2 regions of the Brucella pseudogrignonensis genome follow, and region 1 is predicted to be linked to the other one. Evidence: predicted binding sites of a transcription regulator. Region 1 holds the regulator's gene; the other holds the start of a gene.

Region 1 (10,276 bases):
TCGCGCGCTCCTCGCCAAAGTTTGAAGCGCGGCTTCTTGCCGATCCACGCTTTGGTCCCATGATCATCAAATGGCGCGCGCGCGGAGCCATCCCGCCAAAAGCTAAACTCTATGCTTGTCTCGGCATGACATTCGGTTATGCCATGTTCTGGTGGGGCGCGCAGCCCGGACCGTTGCTGGCGATCAGTGTCACGATCTTCATGCTTGGCTCCGCAATATATGTTCTCACGCGTCCCAGTGAGTGATGCCTGCTGAGTGATTCATAATATTAGGCAATTTGCATGTGAGCGCACAAAACTGCCATCATCATTGAATGACACAGAGCTGTAACACTACTGTCATATGACTGTTATATAGAGCGCGTAGATGGCTGCTGACGCTTTCACGTCATGTGTCTTTTACAACAGGGACTGGTACTCATGAACAAGATGATTTCCTCGACCGCAGCGCTGGCAATTGCAGCAGTTTTGTCGGTTTCAGCTGCAAACGCACGCGAACAGATTCAGGTTTCCGGTTCCTCGACCGTTCTGCCTTACGCGAAGATCGTTGCCGAAACTTTTGGCGAAACCTACCCGAACTTCAAGACGCCGGTTATTGAATCGGGCGGTTCGGGCGCAGGCATTAAGGAATTCTGTAAGGGCGTTGGTGAAAACACCATCGACATCGCCAATGCATCGCGCGCTATGAAGGGCACAGAGCTGAAGTCCTGCATCGACGCTGGCGTTAAGGATGTTCAGGAAGTTCGCTTCGGGTATGACGGCATCGTGTTTGCGACCGATGTAAATGGCCCGGACTGGAAGCTCAAGCCTGTTGACCTTTACAAGGCGCTTGCTGCCAAGGTTATTGTTGATGGCAAGCTCGTAGACAATCCAAACACCAAGTGGAATCAGGTCAATGCAGACCTGCCAGATTGGGACATTGCTGCTTACATCCCGGGTGAAAAACACGGCACCCGTGAAGTTTTCGAAGAAAAGCTTCTGGCTGACGGTTGCAAGGAATCAGGTGCCCTCGAAGAAATCAAGAAAACCGGTCTCGACGACAAGGCTGCGGCTGCTGCCTGTATCGCTGTTCGTAAAGACGGCAAGGCTGTCGATATCGACGGCGATTACAGCGAAACGCTGGCTCGCATCGACTCGAACAAGCAGGGCGTTGGCGTTTTCGGCCTCTACTTCTTCGAAAACAATGCTGACAAGCTCAAGGTTGCAACTGTTAATGGCGTAACACCATCGGTAGAAACCGTTGCTTCGGGTGAATATCCCGTTTCGCGCCCACTGTTCTTCTACGTGAAGAAGGCTCACCTTGGCGTCATTCCGGGCCTCAAGGAGTATGTTGACTTCTTCCTGTCGGAACAGATGATCGGCCCTGACGGCCCTCTTGCTGAATACGGTCTGGTTCCTGCACCAGATGCAGAACGGGAAGCACAGCGCACTTCCTTCACCGAAGGCAAGGTTCTTGCTGCTAAGTAAGCTTTGAACTGTGGAACGTGGGGATCATGCGCCCCACGTTCTTTCTCTTTAGCGCGGGTCATATAAGACAGGCGCATTCGCGTGGAAGTGGTTTGACGGCATATTTGCGTCAATAAACTGCTTCCGCATTTTTTGGGGCAGCCGGGGAAATTGAATGTCCTTCTTTCTGGTTCTCGTCAGCGTCGTCGCAATCGGGCTGATCGGATTCTTCATAGGCCGACAGCGCGCCGTAGCAATTGACAAAGCGCAGCCTGTCGTCACCACAGGCGTAAGCGCAGAGAAAATGCATTCCCGCCCGCTTTATCATGGCTGGTGGGTTTTCCTCGTTTCCGCATTGCCCGCAATTCTGTTTCTCGCGGTCTGGGCGGTCGGAACATCAGTTTATCTCGACCACACGGCCACAGCGCGTATGCCTGCGGCCGTTGAAGATGGGACTTATTCCGAGCGCAGCTTGCAGCTTGGTATGATCCGCAGTCTCTCTGATGGTTTGCAGAAGCTGACGCCCGCTGAAATCGACAGCCTTCCGCAGACCTACGCGCAAGCACGCGACGTGCTTGGTTCGAAGGGTGTAGCGCTTGCGACCGAAGGTCAGGACTATATGGTCCCGGTTGCAATATTCCTCGATAAAGCCAGCAAGATTTCCCACACTCTGGGCAGCGCAATTGCTCTGGTTATCGCGGTTGCTGGCCTGATTTTTGGCCTTTCCGGCATTCGCCGCCGCACACGCGCCCGCAACAATGTTGAGCGCATCGTTTTGTGGGGACTGATTGCCGCTTCTGGCATCGCAATTCTCACAACCATCGGCATCGTGTTTTCTGTTCTGTTCCAGACCGTGAGCTTCTTCCAGTCGATTTCGCCGATGGACTTCTTCTTTGGTACAGTATGGGATCCACGCTTTGCAGCGGCAGGTTCGGGCGGTGAAGTTGGTCAGTTTGGTCTGATCCCGCTTTTGGCCGGTACTCTCTATATTGCTTTCGTCGCCATGTTGTTTGCAGTGCCGGTTGGCCTGTTCTCGGCAATTTACATGGCTGAATATGCGACGCCAAAAGTCCGCACCGTGATCAAGCCGGTGCTCGAACTTCTGGCCGGTATCCCGACCATTGTTTACGGCTTCTTTGCATTGATTACGGTTGGTCCGTTCCTGCGTGACCTTTCTATGGCCATCGCTGGCGGTCAGGGTTTCATCATGGCGCAGAGCGTGCTGACGGCTGGTCTTGTCATGGGGGTGATGCTGATCCCGTTCGTGTCGTCGCTGTCCGATGACATTATTACGGCGGTGCCGGGATCACTTCGCGACGGCTCGCTCGGTCTTGGTGCAACACGCTCTGAAACAATCAAGCGTGTCGTCCTGCCTGCAGCACTTCCGGGCATTGTCGGTGCACTGCTGATGACGGCCTCGCGTGCGATTGGTGAAACCATGATCGTGGTGCTTGCAGCTGGTGTTGCAGCCCGTCTTTCGGCCAATCCGTTTGAAGCGATGACGACGATCACTGTTAAAATCGTCAGTCAGCTCACAGGCGATCTTGAGTTTGATTCTCCGCAAACGCTTGTTGCCTTTGCGCTGGGTCTTACGCTTTTTGTCCTGACGCTGATCATGAACATCTTTGCGCTCTATATCGTTCGCAAGTACCGGGAGCAGTACGAATAATGACCGATTCAACATTGAATGCCGGCACTGCTGTGGCAAAGCCTGAGCGCCGTGATATCGGTATCAAGCGTCGCTACGCTGCTGAACGTCGCTTCCGTCTCTATGGCATTATTGCCATTGCGATTGGTGTGTTCTTCCTTTGCGCGCTTTTGTTCTCTGTTATTTCCAAGGGCTACACGGCTTTCGGACAGACGACGATCTATCTGCCCGTTAAACTTGAAGCGAGCGTCATCGATCCGGGCAACAAGCTTGCAACGGATCCGAATGTGCTGATCACCGCCAACTATCCGCTTCTGGTGCGTAATGCGCTGGCTGAAAAATTAGGCGTTTCAACAAGTAACCGCGCAGAAATGCGTGAAGTCGGGCGTTTCTTCTCGGACGGTGTGCGCGTTCAGTTGCGCCAGATGGTGATGGATAACCCATCGCTGATCGGAACGACGCAGACGGTTCCTGTTCTTGCCGCTGCTGATATTGATTCTGCCTATAAGGGCCAGATCGATATTTCGGTGCCGGAAGCAAACCGCAAGGTTTCCGATCGCCAGTTTGCCTGGATCAAGACATTGACCGATGAAGGTATTATGCGTGAGGCTTTCAACTGGGGCTTGTTCACCAATGGTGCTTCCAGCCGTCCTGAAACCTCGGGTCTTGGTGTTGCGCTGGTCGGTTCTTTCTACATGATGATGATCGTGCTGGTTCTGGCCCTGCCTATCGGTGTAGCCGCTTCGATTTATCTTGAAGAATATGCCAAGAAGAACCGCCTTACGGATATTATCGAAGTCAACATCAACAATCTTGCTGCTGTTCCGTCGATTGTGTTCGGTTTGCTTGGCCTTGCTGTCTTCATCAACTTCTTCAACCTGCCGCGTTCAGCTTCGCTTGTCGGTGGCCTGGTGCTGACGCTGATGACGCTTCCAACCATCATCATCGCGACACGTTCCGCTCTTCGCGCGGTTCCACCGTCGATCCGGGCAGCAGCACTGGGGCTTGGTGCATCGAAAACACAGATGGTGTTTCATCATGTGTTGCCGCTCGCAGCTCCCGGTATTCTGACCGGAACGATTATCGGTCTTGCGCAGGCATTGGGTGAAACTGCACCGCTGCTTCTGATTGGTATGGTGGCCTTCGTTGCCAATATGCCTGCAACCCCGATGGACCCTGCTACGGCTCTGCCAGTGCAGATTTTCATGTGGGCCAATGAAGCCGAACGTGCCTTTGTGGAACGGACATCAGGCGCTATTATCGTCCTGCTCCTGTTCCTTGCGGTCATGAACATCTTAGCAATTATTCTGCGCCGCCGCTTTGAGCGCCGCTGGTAAACGGGAGAGAAATGATGAATCTCATGACTGAACGATCTCTCGAAAAAGCCGTAGGAGAAAAAATGAACACCAACGCCCCTTCGATTAAAATGCGTGGCGACAAGGTCTGTGTGTTCTATGGCGAAAAACAGGCTCTGTTTGAAGTCGATCTCGACGTGCCGGAAAAGATGGTCACAGCGCTGATCGGCCCTTCTGGTTGTGGCAAGTCGACCTTCCTGCGTTCGTTGAACCGCATGAATGATACGATTGAAGGGTGCCGCATCACCGGCAATATCACACTGGACAACGAAGACATCTACGATCCAAAGATCGATGTTGTTGAACTGCGTGCCCGTGTTGGCATGGTGTTCCAGAAGCCAAATCCGTTTCCGAAGTCGATCTTTGAAAACGTGGCTTATGGCCCGCGCATTCATGGTCTCGCACGTAACAAGACCGATCTCGAAGAAATCGTTGTCACAAGCTTGAAGAAGGCCAGCCTTTTTGAAGAGGTGAAGGATCGTCTGCACGATGCAGGAACCGGTCTTTCCGGTGGTCAGCAGCAGCGTCTGTGCATTGCACGCGCGATTGCTGTCAGCCCGGAAGTGATCCTCATGGACGAGCCTTGCTCGGCACTCGATCCGATTGCAACCGCAAAGGTTGAAGAGCTGATCGACGAGTTGCGCCAGAACTACACCATCGTCATCGTGACCCACTCGATGCAGCAGGCTGCACGCGTTTCACAGCGCACGGCGATGTTCCATCTGGGTAATCTGGTGGAAGTTGGCGATACGGATGTGATGTTCACGGCACCGACCGAGAAGCGCACGCAGGACTATATCACTGGTCGTTTTGGCTAAACACTATTTCAGCAAAAGCCGGAGCCCATTGCGGTTCCGCTTCCTGCATTTTTAATCGAGAGGTCTATTATGGCGTCCCAGCATACTGTTAGCGCATACGACGAAGAACTCCAGTTCCTGACCCACAAGATCGCCGAAATGGGCGGTCATGCGGAACGCATGGTCGAACAGTCGGTTGCAGCCATTGTCAATGCCGATAACGCACTGGCACAGCGCGTTATTTCCGACGATCTCATTCTTGATGCAAGCGAGCGCGAGATTGACGATAAGGCCGTCATGATCATTGCCAAGCGCCAGCCAATGGCTGTTGATCTGCGAGAAATCATCGGCTCGATCCGCATCTCTGCTGATTTGGAGCGCGTGGGAGATCTTGGTAAGAACATTGCCAAGCGCGTTGCGGCTGTTTCGGAATCGCGCCAGCCGGGCAAGCTTTATCGAGGGCTTGAAACACTTGCTGAGCTGGCTCTGACACAGTTGAAAGATGTGCTCGATGCCTATGCAACGCGCTCCGTCCAGCAGATCAATGTTGTTCGTGATCGGGATGATGAAATTGACGCGATGTACACCTCGCTGTTCCGCGAGCTGCTCACTTATATGATGGAAGATCCGCGCAATATTTCGGCCTGCACGCATCTTCTGTTCTGCGCGAAGAACATTGAGCGTATTGGCGATCACGCAACCAACATCGCAGAAACGGTCTATTACATCGTGACCGGCCTGCAGATGCCTGCGGAACGCCCGAAAGAAGACCTGAGCCACGGTATTGTCGTGGACGAGGCGCGTAAATCCTGAAAACATGGCTTGCTGTAAGCATGCAGCGAGCCATTTGCATATGTAAGAAAACGCGGCGGCACGCGGCTGAACGGGGGAGTTGTATGTGTCGCCACGCTTAACTCAATAGGAAACATTGCATGTCACAGGCACCCAAGATTGCTGTGGTTGAAGACGAAGAAGCGCTGAGCGTTTTGTTGCGCTATAATCTCGAAGCCGAGGGCTACCACGTCGATACGATCTTGCGCGGCGACGAAGCCGAAATTGCGCTGCGCGAAAACGTGCCGGATCTTCTTATCCTCGACTGGATGTTGCCGGGTGTATCAGGCATCGAATTGTGCCGACGTCTGCGTCAGTGGCCAGAAACCGAGCGTCTTCCGGTGATCATGCTGACTGCACGCGGCGAAGAAAGCGAACGTGTTCGCGGCTTGAGCGTTGGTGCCGATGATTATGTGGTCAAACCGTTCTCGACCCCGGAATTGCTCGCGCGTGTTAAAGCCATGCTGCGCCGCGCCAATCCAAGTGTTTTGTCGCATGTGCTCAAAGTCGGAGAGCTAGTTCTCGATCGTCAGCAGCACCGCGTTTATCGCAAGGAAAAAGAAATCCGCTTAGGGCCGACAGAGTTTCGCTTGCTAGAATATTTCATGATGTCCCCGGGCCGCGTTTTCTCGCGCAGTCAGCTGTTGGATGGTGTCTGGGGTCCGGATATTTATGTCGATGATCGCACGGTCGATGTGCATGTCGGACGTCTGCGTAAAGCGATCAATATTGGCCGCACGCTTGATCCGATCCGCACGGTGCGCGGCGCTGGCTATTCGTTCGGCTGATCTTCAGGTTTATCGAATAGATTTTGTATGGCTCGTTACCTGAAAGGAAACGGGCCATTTTTGTTAGGAAATGATCCGTTCCGATTCGTGTTGTCGATGATAATTCGTTCCATAATGGACCGTATCACACGATGTTACAGTTCATTTCAAAGATTTGACTCACACAGGACGTTAAGCGCGTGAGAGGCGCACGTTGAGGTTTTTTCAGCGCCGATTTCTATGACTTAGCAGGATTTTACAGCATCCACGAATTAAGGCAGCTCTATGGTGCAAGCTGCACCGCAATTGAATCGCGTGTAATCAATAGCTTATAAGATTTGAATGGTTGCGTTAATGATTTGTTAATAATTTAGAATGGCTTAGCGCTGATTATTGTTTTCAGTTTTGAGCTCTTGAGTCTTTCGGTTTCAATATCAGCTTCAATTTGAAATATGATTTTTTGCCTTGTTTTTGCCGAAAAATTCTTAATCCTTGCACTCTAAGAAGATTAGCAGAACGTTTGAATTTTAATTTTCGTTCGATTTGGCTTGAACGCCAGCCTGATTTTGCAGCGCCTTGAAGGCGCTCTAAAAGTGAAAACAGACTGGATCAGTTAAGGGTCGTAATGATGCGCCTAATTAAGAGATTGAGCCGTTGATGCGCGCTCGTAAATGGAAACTGCCGGTTATTCTTGGTCTGATCGTAGCACCTTTTCTGGTGACGGGCTGCACGACGACTGGCGGTACAAACAAGGCCAAGACCGAAAAGACGGTTGCAACGAGCCATGTCAAAACGGTCAATGGCGTTAAGACGTTCACATACACGGCCAGAGACAGAGAATGCCTTGAGCGTGCTATGTTTTTCGAATCCAATCGGTCGAGTCCAGATGGCTTGATGGCCGTCGGCACAGTTGTGATGAACCGTCTCGCATCGGGCAGCTATCCTGATACGATTTGCGGCGTTGTTGGTCAGAAAAACCAGTTTGCGCCGGGCGTTCTCACCCGCAAGATGAATTCCAAAGCTTTGCCAGATGTACAAGCAGCTGCCGATGCAGTTCTTAAAGGCAAGCGTCATCCATCTTTGAAGAACTCGATGTTCTTCCATACGGCAGGGCTCAAATTCCCTTACAACAATATGCACTATGTGCTGGTTGCAGGTGGAAATTCTTTTTATGAAAAGCGTGGACGTGATGGCGAATTGCAGAACCCGGTTCCGCAGACGCCTTACAATCTCGCTTATGTATCAACACCACAATCGCCATCCATGCCGGAAGGGCCGTTTTACAACGTAACCACACAGCAGGATGGGACTGTTCCGGAAGCACAGCCAACGGTTCAGGTTGCTCTGGCTGAGGCAGCAAAAACGGCAGAGACGCAGCAGAACGGTGGCGTTGGTCCACAGGCGCGCGGTGATCGTCTGGCGACCTTGCCTGTGACGCCCGCTGAAAAGCCAGTTCTGACGCAAGTTGCAAGCTATCAGCCAACATTTGATGAAACCGCACCAGCGGAGCAGAATGCATCCTTGGCATATACCGCTGACAAGAAGCATGTTGATGCAATTGGTGCGATGCTTCTCGCTCAGGATCGTCCGCAATCGCCGCTCTGAAATTGAGCTGATCGCAGAATGAAAAAGCGCCCCGAAGGGCGCTTTTTTATTTTACAGGCACGGCTACCGGAACGGGCTGATAAATTACCATCGGCCTGTCGTAAAAGTTGGCTCTGTTTTGCCATTCGCGCCGATCCGCGCGGCGGTCGAGATCAAGCCGCATCAGACAATTCGCAAAAGCATCCGATTTCTGTTTGAAACCATAGCTGCGGCAGGTCTGTTCATCTGCCGCGCGGCGCTGTTCAGGTGTCATGGTTTGACAGCCTGCAAGCAGCCCTGCAATACCGAGGAAAATAAGCACGCTTTTCTTCATAGCCGTTGCTCTCATTGAATAAAAAATTCGACCGCTTCATCAATATAGCGCAATAACAGTAAAAAGAGTGGTGAAATTATGCCTTCTGATACACTGCCGCTGATTCTATCAAACACAAGGTTTGCAGCCCTATGGCACATGACAATAATACTCCCGTCATCGACCCGGTAAAACTTGAACGTCTGGCCGAAGTCGCCGTGCGCGTTGGCTTGCAATTGCGCGAAGGTCAGGATCTGGTCATAACAGCCCCGGTTGTTGCGTTACCGCTTGTTCGTTTGATTGCGAAACACGCCTATAAAGCGGGTGCAGGTATTGTGACGCCGTTCTTCTCCGATGATGCGATTGCGCTGGCGCGTTATGAAAATGCTTCGGACGAGAGTTTTGATCGTGCAGCCGACTGGCTCTATGAAGGTATGGCAAAGGCTTATGCCAATGGCGCGGCGCGTCTCGCGATCGCAGCCGACAACCCTATGCTCTTGTCCTCACAGGACCCTGCAAAGGTGTCGCGCGCCAACCGTGCCAATTCCAAGGCCTATCAGCCAGCTCTCGAAAAGATCGCGGGCTTCGACATCAACTGGAATATCGTTTCCTATCCGAACCCGGAATGGGCGAAGCTGATGTTCCCGGCTGATGCGGCAGACGATGCGACCCGCAAGCTTGCTGATGCGATTTTTGCAGCCTCCCGCGTTGATGTGAATGACCCTGTTGGTGCATGGGCAGCGCACAATGCGGCATTGCGCACCCGCACGCGTTTGCTCAACGGCAAGGCTTACAGCGCGCTGCATTTCAAGGGTCCGGGCACGGATCTGACGGTTGGTTTGGCCGATGGTCACGAATGGCATGGCGGCGCCTCCACAGCGAAAAACGGCATCACCTGCAATCCGAATATCCCGACCGAAGAAGTGTTTACTACGCCACATGCGCTGCGCGTTGAGGGACACGTATCGAGCACCAAGCCGCTCTCGCATCAGGGTACGCTGATCGATAATATCTCTGTGCGTTTTGAAGGCGGTCGCATTGTTGAAGCCAAAGCCAGCCGTGGCGAAGAAGTGCTTAACAAAGTTCTGGATACGGATGAAGGCGCACGACGCCTGGGCGAAGTTGCGCTCGTTCCGCATTCGTCGCCAATTTCGCAGAGCGGACTTCTGTTTTACAACACCCTGTTTGATGAAAATGCTGCGAGCCACATCGCGCTCGGCCAGTGTTATTCGAAATGTTTTGTTGATGGCGCGAAGCTTACTCAGGAACAGATCAAAGCACAGGGCGGAAATTCAAGCCTCATTCACATCGACTGGATGATCGGTTCCGACAAGATCGATGTTGATGGCGTTAATGCCGACGGCAGCCGCGAGCCTGTCATGCGCGGCGGTGAATGGGCCAACTGATTTAAAAAAGGCCGGGGGTTTCCCGGCCTTTTCTTTGTAGTCAGAGGGCTATCCGTTTTGATGTTATGACGTGCCGAAAATGGTGAATTTCGAGAACCGGAGCGGAATGTACTTAAAGGTACATGAGCAC
Region 2 (3,965 bases), 460 kb from region 1:
TCGAGACTCCGGAGGAAGGCCATGAGCGGTTTTGACGAAGATATTACAAAACCACGCAACAGTGTGGTTCTTAGCGATGAAGAATTATCGCTGTTGTCGGTTATCGAAATCGACCAGCACATCGCTTTGCTCCAGTCTGAAATAGAACGTCTAAAAGCCGAGAGGCTAAAGAAGGGAGACAGCCGCGCTGCGGCGGAAGCTCTTTTCCGTTGAGACTGCGCTGTTTCCTCATCACTGACAAAGCGAAGTAGCAGCTATGCGGCTTCATAAAATCCCGGGAACGTGATCTTGCGCATTTATATTCAGGTTCTGGCGCTGCTCTGCGGCACAGCCTTTCTGTTAATGGCCTCCGGCCTGCATGGTCTGCTTCTGCCATTACGCGGCGGACTCGAAGGCTTTTCTGTCGCATCACTTGGTATGCTCGGCACCACATGGGCAGGTGGCTTCGTTGCTGGTTGCCTGTTTGCACCGCGTCTTGTGCGACGTGTCGGCCATGTGCGCGCTTTTGGCTGTTTCGCAGCCTCCGCAGCAATCATTGCCCTTCTATCCGGCATCTATATCGATGCAGTATCCTGGATAATCTTACGCACTTTCACCGGGTTCTCAATGGCCGGCGCTTTCATGGTCATTGAAAGCTGGCTCAACGAGCGCGCCACCAATGAATCGCGTGGCAAGATTTTCGGCCTATATATGATGGTCAACTATGGTGCGACCATGAGTGGCCAGATGATGGTGGCCAACGGCGATATTCGTTCTGATCACCTTTTTATGATCACTGGCATTTTGTTCTGCCTGGCACTGATCCCAACTGCCATGTCCACTGCCGTCAGCCCCAAACCACTGACCGAAGTGCAACTGGACCTCAAAGCACTCTATCGCAATTCGCCTGCCGCATTTGTTGGCTGTATCCTGATCGGCATTGCAAATGGTGCATGGGGAACGCTAGGCGCGGTATTCGGCGCAAAATCCGGCATTTCTACCGCCGAAATAGCCCTGATGGTCAGCGTTACAATTGCCGCAGGGGCCTTGATGCAAATACCTGTGGGCCGTATCTCCGACCTGATAGACCGGCGTTATGTGCTGGCTGGCGTCGCTTCCCTGGCAGCACTTGTCGGTCTGGCCGCTTTCATTATTGGGCCGTCAAACGGCACAGTTATCATCATTATGACCGGTTGCTATGGTGCGCTTGCCTATGCTCTTTATCCGGTCGCAGTCGCTCATGCCAATGACCACGCCACATCTGAAAGCTTTGTGAAAGTGTCGAGCGGACTGCTGCTGCTTTATGGCTTTGGCACTATGCTTGGGCCATTGCTGGCTGCAGCTTCGATGGATATTTTCTGGCCATCGGGACTGTTTGCCATCACAGCGCTCGCGCATATTTCGATAACAGCCTATGCATTGTTTCGTTCACGCCGACGTGCATCTGTACCGAAATCTGAAAAAGAGCAGTTCAAGAGCATGCCATCAGTGAAAAGCGCAACGCCTGAGGGGATGAATCTCGACCCACGGGCGGAAGGCGAAGCGAATTAAATAAAGATGTTCGGCGGCTGTAACGCAGCCGCCAATATCTAAGGGATGATTGTTTGCATCGCTATCCAGATCACGATCTTTAGAGCGCCGATCTGATTTAATCAGATTGCAACACGCTCTAGTTTAAGCGGAAACGGAAAACGAAACTATATCAACAATTTAAGAGTGTTGAGCTTCGGACTAGGGGATCAGTGACGCGTCACCTGAGTTTTCAGTTTTTCAATCTGCTCTTTAAGAGCCAGCTTCTTGCGCTTGAGAGACGTAACATGCAGGTCATCAATTGCCGGTGACGCTAAAGCTTCGGAGATTTCCTCTTCCAAAGCGCCGTGCTTCTGTTCAAGCGTGGCAAGATGGGACTCAATAGCCATCATCAATTCTCCTTCGATTGATTTAACCAAAAGAACAGAGCCACGTCGCGTTTTGCCAACAAATGGCTCCATCCGCTCTCACCTGCGCAAACGCCCGGTAGTACACCTCCTGCTATCCGGGCCAATTACGCAGTCCCGGCTGCCATTCAACAGTTTCGTTAGCAACCGTTATTCATGACAGAACAATGACACTGTGGCATGAGTTTGATGCAAAGTCGAATTTGTTTTGGTAGGATTTTCCAATCACGAAAAATGTGATAAAGGCTTCGCCTGAAACGGGTCTGCACCAGTCTGGAGCGGCCCGTGATATTATTTTTAAGAAATGGGGCAAACCGCATGTCCGATCAGGATCAGGCCGAAATCAGATTGGCCGTCGCACGTCTGAAACAGGAACACGCGGATTTTGATGCAGCCATCGATGCTATGATGCAGGTCGGCTGCGATCAGCTGCGCATACAGCGCATGAAAAAGAAAAAACTCGCAATCAAAGACAAGCTTCAGGAACTGGAAGATCAGGTTATCCCTGACATCATCGCCTGAGCATCACATAAAAGACGTTTCATAGCCGGGGTTCGCCCGGCTTTGTTTTTCATTCCATGATCTCAAGAAGCAGGACGGATCAATGAGCAGAAGTGCAGATGTCGCAATCATTATGGGAAGCCAATCCGATTGGGAAACAATGCGCCATGCCGCTGATACGCTTGACGCATTGGGCATATCTTTCGATGCCCGCATTGTTTCGGCACACCGTACTCCTGATCGCCTCGTTTCTTTTGCCAAAGGCGCAAAAGCCGAAGGCTTCAAGGTCGTGATTGCTGGCGCTGGCGGCGCTGCCCACCTCCCCGGCATGGCCGCAGCAATGACCCCGCTCCCAGTCTTTGGCGTTCCGGTGCAGTCGAAGGCACTTTCTGGTCAGGATTCGCTTCTGTCTATCGTGCAGATGCCAGCCGGCATCCCGGTCGGCACACTCGCCATCGGTCGCGCTGGCGCAGTCAACGCAGCGCTCTTATCGGCAGCAGTCCTTGCGCTTTATGACGACGCTCTTGCAGCCCGTCTTGACGAATGGCGCACCGCCCAGACCGAAAGCGTTGCAGAACGCCCATCCAATGAGGTCTGATATGACACATTCAGCATTGAAGGCCGGTTCTACAATCGGAATCATCGGCGGGGGCCAGCTTGGCCGTATGCTCGCTATGGCGGCTGCACGCCTTGGTTATGAAACCATCATTCTGGAGCCGCAAGCCGATTGCCCGGCTGCTCAGGTGGCAAATCGCCAGATTATTGCTGCCTATGATGACCCGGCAGCGCTGGCACAGCTTGCTGCAGCGTCTGATGTCATCACCTATGAGTTTGAGAACGTGCCGGTATCAGCCGCCGATAAGCTTGCAGAATCGGCGCTCGTATTTCCGCCACCAGCAGCGCTTGAGATTTCGCAGGATCGCTTTACCGAAAAGCAATTCCTCAATGAAAGCGGTATCGAAACCGCACCGTGGCGTCTCGTTGACGATGAAGAATCGCTCATAGCAGCGCTCGGAGCACTAGGCGAACGCGGTATTCTGAAAACTCGGCGCCTCGGCTATGATGGCAAGGGACAAGTCCGCCTCACATCGCTCGACGAAAGCGAAGCGAAAAACGCACTTCACGCGATCAAGCACGCACCAGCAATCCTTGAAGGCTTTGTTGCTTTTGAGCGCGAAGTCTCTGTGATTGCAGCGCGCGACCGTAGCGGCAATGTTGCGATCTTCGATATTTCAGAAAACGTCCATAACGACGGCATTCTATCGACCTCGACGGTTCCCGCAGCAATCTCGGCTGAGACAGCTGACACCGCCAGCAAGGCCGCTGAGAAGCTTCTCCATGCACTTGATTATGTCGGTGTGCTTGGTCTTGAGTTTTTCGTTCTTGCTGACGGAACGCTGCTTGCCAATGAATTTGCACCGCGCGTGCATAATTCCGGTCACTGGACGGAAGCTGCCTGCGCGATCTCGCAGTTTGAACAGCATATCCGTGCCGTTGCAGGGCTGCCGCTTGGCGACACGGTGCGCCATTCCGATTGCGTGATGGAAA

What was found. The regulator PhoB, encoded in region 1, activates phosphate uptake and scavenging genes when phosphate is short. The targets are predictions, from matches to a motif close to TGTCATNNANCTGTCAT.
Region 2: the regulator PhoB is predicted to act here: its motif matches at 2,073-2,089, upstream of RI570_RS04530 (YdcH family protein).

The regions. Positions count from the first base shown of each region.
Region 1 is NZ_JAVLAT010000001.1:1,372,231-1,382,506, forward strand. It holds gene RI570_RS06680 (YbaN family protein) at 1-245, shown strand, start outside; gene RI570_RS06685 (PstS family phosphate ABC transporter substrate-binding protein) at 420-1,466, shown strand; gene pstC (phosphate ABC transporter permease subunit PstC) at 1,621-3,114, shown strand; gene pstA (phosphate ABC transporter permease PstA) at 3,114-4,430, shown strand; gene pstB (phosphate ABC transporter ATP-binding protein PstB) at 4,493-5,266, shown strand; gene phoU (phosphate signaling complex protein PhoU) at 5,336-6,058, shown strand; gene phoB (phosphate regulon transcriptional regulator PhoB) at 6,178-6,864, shown strand; gene RI570_RS06715 (cell wall hydrolase) at 7,498-8,448, shown strand; gene RI570_RS06720 (hypothetical protein) at 8,495-8,761, opposite strand; gene RI570_RS06725 (aminopeptidase) at 8,893-10,146, shown strand.
Region 2 is NZ_JAVLAT010000001.1:918,709-922,673, forward strand. It holds gene RI570_RS04515 (DUF1192 domain-containing protein) at 22-213, shown strand; gene RI570_RS04520 (MFS transporter) at 289-1,530, shown strand; gene RI570_RS04525 (YdcH family protein) at 1,719-1,901, opposite strand; gene RI570_RS04530 (YdcH family protein) at 2,235-2,438, shown strand; gene purE (5-(carboxyamino)imidazole ribonucleotide mutase) at 2,521-3,015, shown strand; gene RI570_RS04540 (5-(carboxyamino)imidazole ribonucleotide synthase) at 3,017-3,965, shown strand, end outside.